One region of the Kitasatospora sp. NBC_00315 genome, then DNA from elsewhere that is predicted to be linked to it. Evidence: riboswitches for the same ligand, from Rfam matches in the RefSeq annotation. Region 1 holds a riboswitch; the other holds the start of a gene.
The links. Region 1 has a riboswitch for glycine ahead of gcvT (glycine cleavage system aminomethyltransferase GcvT). Riboswitches for the same ligand answer to the same signal wherever they lie in the genome.
Positions count from the first base shown of each region.

Region 2: another riboswitch for glycine. It lies ahead of gcvP (aminomethyl-transferring glycine dehydrogenase); the one in region 1 lies ahead of gcvT (glycine cleavage system aminomethyltransferase GcvT).

Region 1 covers NZ_CP108025.1:2,995,587-2,999,787, reverse strand. Annotated here, with positions in the region: gene glyA (serine hydroxymethyltransferase) at 1-330, opposite strand, end outside; gene gcvH (glycine cleavage system protein GcvH) at 462-839, opposite strand; gene gcvT (glycine cleavage system aminomethyltransferase GcvT) at 940-2,061, opposite strand; glycine riboswitch at 2,269-2,374, opposite strand; gene OG823_RS11955 (enhanced serine sensitivity protein SseB) at 2,777-3,574, shown strand; gene OG823_RS11950 (enhanced serine sensitivity protein SseB C-terminal domain-containing protein) at 3,822-4,201, shown strand, end outside.
Region 2 covers NZ_CP108025.1:1,205,560-1,209,760, forward strand. Annotated here, with positions in the region: gene gcvP (aminomethyl-transferring glycine dehydrogenase) at 1-2,251, opposite strand, end outside; glycine riboswitch at 2,490-2,594, opposite strand; gene OG823_RS05090 (PRC and DUF2382 domain-containing protein) at 2,819-4,048, shown strand.

The DNA of each region.
Region 1 (4,201 bases):
GATCAGCGCGAACATCGCGGCGGCGTTGGCCTGCGCACCCGAGTGCGGCTGGACGTTGGCGTGCTCGGCGCCGAACAGGGCCTTCACCCGGTCGATGGCGATCTGCTCGGCCACGTCGACGTGCTCGCAGCCGCCGTAGTACCGGCGGCCGGGGTAGCCCTCGGCGTACTTGTTGGTCAGCACCGAGCCCTGGGCCTCCATGACCGCCACCGGGGCGAAGTTCTCGGAGGCGATCATTTCCAGGGTGGTCTGCTGGCGGTGCAGCTCGGCGTCGACCGCGGCGGCGATCTCCGGGTCGAGAGCGTGCAGGGACTGGTTGAGAACCGTCATCGTGGGATCTTCCCGTCATGGGGCAGCCGCGCGCCACGGATCGGCCGGGGAGGCGGCCTGGCGGCGGGCGGGAGCGGGCAAGGGACCGGGCGGGGGCGGCCGCCTCGCTGCGGCCGCCCCGTCGGGGTGGCTCAGCCGCCGGTGAGGGCGGTGTACTCGTCGGCGCTCAGCAGGTCGGCCGGCTCGCCGTCGAGCCGGACCTTGAACAGCCAGCCGCCCTCGAAGGGGGCGGAGTTCACCAGGGCCGGCTCGTCGATGACGGCCTGGTTGACCTCGGTGACCTCGCCGGTGGCGGGGGAGTAGAGGTCGCTGACCGACTTGGTGGATTCGAGCTCGCCACAGGTCTCACCTGCGGTGACGGCGTCGCCGACCTCGGGCAGCTGCACGTAGACGATGTCACCGAGGGCGTCGGCCGCGTGGGCGGTGATGCCGATGGTCGAGACACCGCCCTCGGCGGCGGTCAGCCACTCGTGCTCCTTGCTGAACTGCAGGTGCTGGGGGTTGCTCATGGCGTCATTCTCCAGGATGGGAAGCGGTCGGCGGAAAACGGGTGGCCGAAATGTCCGACGGGCGGACGTCGGGCAGGGGGCTCGCGGTGCGGGCGTCGGCTCAGCGGGCGCGCTTGTAGAACGGCAGGGCGACGACCTCGACGGGCTCGTGCTTGCCGCGCACGTCCACCGCGACGGTGCTGCCCGGCGTGGCGTGCGCGGCGTCCACGTACGCGATCGCGATGGGCCGGCCCAGCGTCGGGGACGGCGCGCCCGAGGTGATCAGGCCGATCGGGGCGCCCTCGGCGTCCACCACGGCGTACTCGGCCCGCGGCACGCGCCGGCCCTCGGAGACCAGGCCGACCAGCACCCGCGGCGGGTTGGCCCCGGCCTCGGCGGCCGCCCGCTCCAGCGCCTCACGGCCGACGAACGCCCCGCCGTTGGTGGTCTTGTCGAAGCGCACGACCCGGCCCAGGCCCGCGTCGAACGGGGTCAGGCCGGTGTTCAGCTCGTGGCCGTACAGCGGCATGCCCGCCTCCAGGCGCAGCGTGTCGCGGCAGGAGAGGCCGCAGGGGACCAGGCCGGCCTCCCGGCCCGCCTCGGTCAGCGCCGTCCACAGGTGCTCGGCGTCGGCGGGGGCCGAGAAGATCTCGAACCCGTCCTCGCCGGTGTAACCGGTGCGCGCGAGCCAGACCTGCTTGCCGGCCACGGTGGCGGGCAGCAGCGCGTAGTACTTGAGGCCGGGCAGGTCGGCGTCGGTGACCGAGGCCAGGATGCCGTTCGCCTCCGGGCCCTGGACGGCGATGAGCGCGTACGCGTCGCGGTCGTCGCGCACCACGGCGTCGAAGCCGGCGGCGCGGGCGGTCAGCTCGTCCAGCACCAGCTGGGCGTTGGAGGCGTTGGCCACCACGAGGTACTCGTCCTCGGCGGTGCGGTAGACGATCAGGTCGTCCAGGATGCCGCCGTCCTCGGCGCAGATCATCGTGTAGCGGGCGCGCAGCACGCCGAGCGCCGAGATGAAGCCGACCAGCGCGTGGTCGAGCAGCTCGCCGGCCTGCGGGCCGGTCACGGTGATCTCGCCCATGTGCGAGAGGTCGAACAGCCCGGCCTTCGTACGGACGGCGAGGTGCTCCTCGCGCTCGCTGCCGTAGCGCAGCGGCATGTCCCAGCCGGCGAAGTCGGTCATGGTGGCGCCGAGGGCGCGGTGCAGCGCGTCGAGCGCGGTGAGACGGGGGGACGACATGGCCTGTACTCCTTGGGCTTGGCACTCAGGTGTGCACACGCCGGACCGGCCCGGTGGGGCTCGACCTGCGCGCGGGCATGCGGCGGCTGGGTCTCCCCATCTGTCGTCACAACCTGAGAGCTTCACCGCGCGCTGCCCTGGGGACAGCATGGCGGCTTGCACCGTGGGTGGGCGCACGGCAGGGCCGTGGCCACTTTCCAGATGTGCCTCGCCCGTGCGGTAGGGGTGCCTGAGAGATTCCGGGGAGGACTTGCTCCTTCGGCGCCGGCCGCACCAGCTGGGCTGGCGCTCCGGACTCTCCCGCGCGGGTTCGAGCGGCCTGTATGGAGTTGGGCGCCCCGGCCGAATCGCGCACGAGGACGCGGACAGTGTCTCACAGGCTCGGCTCGCCTCCGGGGCTGTTCCTGTCTTGGGCTCGGCTCGCCTCCGGGGCGCTTTGGTCCGGCGCCGACGGTCGTCGCTCCCGCGGTCGCTTCGCTCCCTTCCTCGCTCTCTCCCTTTCGGCACCGGCGCGCCCCTTCGGCTCGCTCGCGGGCTGGAGGGGCCCTTTCGGCACCGGCGCGCCCCTTCGGCTCGCTCGCGGGCTGGTGGGGGCTCGGCTGGTCCGGGGGCGGGTCGGGCGGGGCCCTGCAGGGCTCGGCGTGGCCGGTGCGGGGGCGGTGTGGGCCGATAGGCTTGTGCGGCAGCGGCGAGAGATGGGGCGGTACAGGGGCTTATGGGGTACCCGGTGGAGGACACGCAGGGGTGGGGCAGTGCGGAGGCGGCGCCGGCCGGCGGCAGTTGGCCGGCGAACGAGTTGGAGCAGGTGCTCACCGCCGCGCTCGGTGATCCGGGTGCCACGCCCAGGGTGATCGAGGTGCTGGCGCGCAGCCAGGTCTGGGTGCCGCTGCCGGCCGGTGCGGACCCGCAGGGGCAGTCGCTGGACCTGCCGACCATCGAGCTGGCCGGTGCGCCGTACGTCCCGGTGTTCTCGTCCCAGGAGCAGTTCCTCCAGCACGCCCCGGGGCTGGCCTTCGCGGTCGCCCCGGTCTGGGAGTTCGCCCGGGGGATGCCGCTCGGGCTCGGCATCGCGGTGAACCCGCACGCGCCGGTGGGGATCCCGGTGCCGCCGGCGGGGGTGGCGGAGCTGCGGCGCGGGCCGCGCGAGGATCGTTGGGACGGCGGCGAGGACGCCGCGGCCGGTGGCCGGGTGGCGCTGCGCGAACCGTCGCCGCAGGAGGAGCCGTTCGGCTTCCTGGCCGCGGCGAGCGCCGAACTCTCTTCTCTGCCCGGTGTGCTGACGGCTCGTCGGGCGCTGGCCAGCGTGGAGGGGGAGCCGACCGTGCTGTTCGTCGGCGTCCAGCTCGACCCGGCCTGGCCGGCCGACCCGGCGGCGGTGAACGAGGCGCTCGGGCGGGCGCTGGGAACCGCTCCGCTGCCGGGGGGCGTCCACCTCGTGCTGCTCGACCTGGTGGACGACCCGGTGGTCGAGTGGCTGCTGAACCGGGTACAGCCGTTCCACGTACGGATGTGATCGGGCCGGCCGGGGCACGTCGGCATGGCGACTGTCCGCAGCGCCCCATAGGCTGCCTGCGGACATCCCGGGACGGACAACCCTGCCACAGTGGCGGCGGCAGACCAGGAAGAGGGCTCGAAGTGGGCGAGCGGGGCGAGCGCGCCGGCAGACGGTGCGCACTTCGCGCGGCGGCCGGCGAGGTGCGCACGGCGAAGGCGGCGGCGTGCACGGCAGTGCGCGCATACGCGCGCGCGGGGGTGCGCCGATGAGCGCGGGAGCGGCCGGCGCCGGTGCGCCGGGGCCCTGGGGTCCGCCCCCCGCCGCGCGTCCCGTCGCGGACCCGGGCGCGTTGGAGCGGGCACTGCGCGAGGTCGGGCCGGATCGCTTCGAGGCGTACGAGGTCCTGCTGCGCGCCCTGGCCGAGGGCCAGGTCTGGATGCTGCTCTGGCACGGTACGCCGGGCAGTCCCGACGCCCAGTACGGGAACATGGACGTCTCCGGGCACGGCTACGCGCCGGCCGTCACCTCGCCCGAGCAGCTCGCGGCGAGTGGCTGGGTCCGCGGGCACGAGGTGATCACCGGCCAGGAGATCGCCGCCTCGCTGTACCGCACCCGCTGGGGGCTGTGGCTGAACCCGCACGCCCC
Region 2 (4,201 bases), 1.8 Mb from region 1:
GTCCCGCCTCGCTCTGCAGCGGGTGGTTGGGCAGGTACGGCGCCAGGTGCGCGCGGACCGCCACCGGGCCGACGCCCGGGCCGCCGCCGCCGTGCGGGATGCAGAAGGTCTTGTGCAGGTTCAGGTGCGAGACGTCCGCGCCGAACTTGCCCGGCTTGGCCAGGCCCACCAGCGCGTTGAGGTTGGCGCCGTCCACGTACACCTGGCCGCCGGCCTCGTGCACCGCCGCGCAGATGTCGGTGATGGTCTCCTCGAACACGCCGTGCGTGGAGGGGTAGGTGACCATCAGGACGGCGAGCTGCTCACGGTGCTGCTCGATCTTGGCCCGCAGGTCGTCGACGTCCACGTCGCCGTCGGTCAGCGTCTTGACCACGACCACCCGCATGCCGGCCATCACGGCGGAGGCCGCGTTGGTGCCGTGCGCGGAGGACGGGATCAGGCAGACGTCACGCTGGGTGTCGCCGTTGGCGTGGTGGTACGCACGGACCGCCAGCAGGCCGGCCAGCTCGCCCTGCGAACCGGCGTTGGGCTGGATCGAGACGGCGTCGTAGCCGGTCACCTCGACCAGCTGCTGCTCCAGCTGGCGGATCAGGGTGAGGTAGCCCTGGGCCTGCTCGATCGGGGCGAAGGGGTGCAGCTGGCCGAACTCGGGCCAGGTCACCGCCTCCATCTCGGTCGTCGCGTTGAGCTTCATGGTGCAGGAACCCAGCGGGATCATGCCCCGGTCCAGCGCGTAGTCGCGGTCCGACAGCCGGCGCAGGTAGCGCAGCATGGCGGTCTCCGAGCGGTGGCTGTGGAACACCGGGTGGGTCAGGTAGTCGTCCTCGCGCAGCAGCGCGGCCGGCAGCGCGTCGGCCGTCTCGTCGACCGGGCCCACGGCCACGCCGAAGGCGGCCCAGACACCGGCCAGGTGCTCGCGGGTGGTGGTCTCGTCGCAGGAGACCGACACCAGGTCCTCGCCGTCCTGGTACACGTTGATGCCGTGGTCGCGCGCGGCGGCGGCCACCGAGGCGGCGCGGCCCGGCACCCGGGCGGTGACGGTGTCGAAGAACTCGCCGTGCAGCAGCTCCACGCCCCCGGCGCGCAGGCCGGCCGCGAGCGCGGCGGCGTAGCGGTGGGTGCGGCGGGCGATGTCCGCGAGACCGTCCGGGCCGTGGTAGACCGCGTACATCGAGGCCATCACGGCGAGCAGCACCTGCGCGGTGCAGATGTTGCTGGTGGCCTTCTCGCGGCGGATGTGCTGCTCGCGGGTCTGCAGCGCGAGCCGGTAGGCGCGGTTGCCGTCCGCGTCGACCGAGACCCCGACCAGGCGGCCGGGCAGCGAACGGGCGTACTCGGCGCGCACCGAGAGGTAGCCGGCGTGCGGGCCGCCGAAGCCCATCGGGACGCCGAAGCGCTGCGAGGTGCCGCAGGCGATGTCGGCGCCCAGCGAGCCGGGCGACCTGAGCAGGGTGAGCGCCAGCAGGTCGGCGGCCACGGCGACGACGGCGCCGAGGCCGTGGGCCTGCTCGATCACGGGCGCGAGGTCGCGCACGACACCGGAGGCGCCCGGGTACTGGAGCAGCAGGCCGAAGACGCCGCGCTCGGCGATCTCGGCCGGGATGCCCTCGGCGAGGTCGGCGACGACCACCTCGACGCCGGTCGGCTCCGCACGGGTCCGGATGACCGCGACGGTCTGCGGGAGCGTCTCGGCGTCGACCAGGAAGACGCCGCCCTTGACCTTGGTGACCCGGCGGGCCAGTGCCATCGCCTCGGCGGCGGCGGTGCCCTCGTCGAGCAGCGAGGAACCGGAGGTCGCCAGGCCCGTCAGGTCGGAGACCACGGTCTGGAAGTTGAGCAGAGCCTCCAGGCGGCCCTGCGAGATCTCCGGCTGGTAGGGCGTGTACGCCGTGTACCAGGCCGGGTTCTCCATGACGTTGCGCAGGATCACCGGCGGGGTGAAGGTGCCGTAGTAACCGAGGCCGATCATCGGCGTGAGGACCTGGTTGCGGGCGGCCAGCACGCGCAGTTCGGCGAGCACCTCGGCCTCGCTGTGGCCCGCCGGCAGGTCGAGGCCGTCGATGGATCGGATCGCCTCGGGCACGGCGGCGGCGGACAACTCGTCGAGGGAGCCGTAGCCCACCTGGGCGAGCATCTTCTCCTGCGCCGCGACGTCGGGGCCGATGTGGCGGTTCTCGAAGGGACTGGCCTGCTCGAGCTCGGCAAGGGTGGCGGAGCTGCGCGGGTGACCCGCGTTCGGCTGGGCGTTCATGGTGGTCGAGGCCTCCTGGTCACGGACCGGCGGGGGCGCGTACGCCGGTCGGCCGTGGCCGCTGCGGACAGCGGGCCGGCCCTGGCGAACGAACCCAACAGGCCTCCCCCTCTGTCATCGGGACCTGAGAGCTTCGCCCGCACGGGGGCGCGAAGGCACCCCGTCGGCTTGCACCGTCGGTGAGGGTGGTGGCCGTCGGCTCCCTCGCCGGCGGTCCTGCCCTGCTTTCCAGAGTGACCTATCCCACACGGTACGGATGCCTGAGAGATTCCGGGGAGGAGTTGCTCCTTCGGCGCCCCCACCACGGGTTTCGTGTGGCCGGGGACTCTCCCGAGCGGGCTCGGCGGTCGCGCCCAGGGTACCAGCGGGAGCCGGGCGCGACACGGGCCCCTGCCCGCGGACCCCGCGATTTCGGTCACCCCGGACGGCCGATCGGGTGGCACGAACGGCCGCGCTCCGCTCGCACCCGTCCGGTTCATGGCTTTTCGTATGAAGTGGCGGATGGGCAGAGCCCTCCAGCCCTACTCCTGCGGGAGTTCCGCAGGAGCATCGCACTGGAGGAACTGAGTGCAAACCGACATCGACCCCCGCGACCTCATCGGGCACCGGGCCGTCGACCGCAACGGCGACAAGATCGGCACCGTCGACGAGGTGTACCTGGACGACGCGACCGGCCAGCCCGAGTGGGCGGCCGTCCGGACGGGCATCTTCGGGCGGGACGCCTTCGTCCCGCTGACGACCAGCGAGTTCTCCGGTGACGAGTTGCGGGTCCCGTACGACAAGTCGCTGGTCAAGGAGTCGCCGGACTTCGGCGTGGGGCAGCACCTCTCCCCCGCCCAGGAACTTCAGCTGTACCGCTACTACGGCCTGGACACGCCCGTGGACGACCGGTCCGGCTCCGGGTCGGCCGGGGCCGACGGGCCGGGCGACGAACCGGCCGATCTGGACTTCGGCGCGGTGGCCCCGGCGGCGGCCGGCGGCGCGGCGGCCGGGGCGGCGACGGTCGCCACCGCCGCGGTCGCGAGCGAGCGGGCCGAGAAGCTGGAGAAGGTCGAGAGCAACGTCCGGCCCGTCACCGCGCAGGCACCCGCACCCGCACCGGTGTCGGCCGCCGCCGCTCCGGTGTCCGCCGCCGCCGCGAGCAGGACGGTCCCGGGCGAGGCCGTCCCGGCGGCCGCCGCACAGCCCGCCCGGTCGCCGGGCGAGACCACGGCCGGACAGGGCGCCGCCGACACGTCCCCGCACGGGCCGGTGGAGATCACCTGCCACGAGGAGCGGCTGGACATCAGCACCGAGTGGCAGGTGACGTACACCGCCAGGCTCCGCAAGTACGTGACGAGCGAGACGGTCGAGCGGCACGTGCCGGTGGTGCGCGAGCGGGTCCGGGTGGAGCGGGTGCCGGTCACCGAGGGCGAGCGGGACGCGCTGACCCAGGAGGAGATCGCGGAGGCCGTGGAGGAGGTGACGCTGCGCGAGGAGCGCCCGGTGGTGCGCAAGTACCTGGTGCCGATCGAGCGGGTGCGGCTGGTCGTCGAGCGGTACACCGACGACCACGTGGTCCGTGAGGAGCTGCACCGCGAGCACGTCGAGATCCACGACGACTCCGCGAACGCCGGCCAGGCCGCCCCCGGTGCGCCGGGGGCGTCGGGCACCGCCGCCCCGGCGGCCCCGGCGTCCACGACCGCCGGCCCGGCCTCGGGGGCGCCGTCCTCCCCCGCGCCCGGCGCGGCGACCACGGCCGTGACTCCCCCGCACCTCGGACAGAGCCGCCCCGAGCCCCTGCGCTCGATGGGCTGACCGTCCGGCACGGCACACGAGGACCCCGGGCCGGGCGGCCCGGGGTCCTCTCGTCCGCCGAAGCTTCACCGATCGATATTTGACACTCTTAAGTATCTCGGTGCATCTTTGTCCAGCTGGTTCACTTTCCCTCGCCTGAAGCATCGTCTTGAG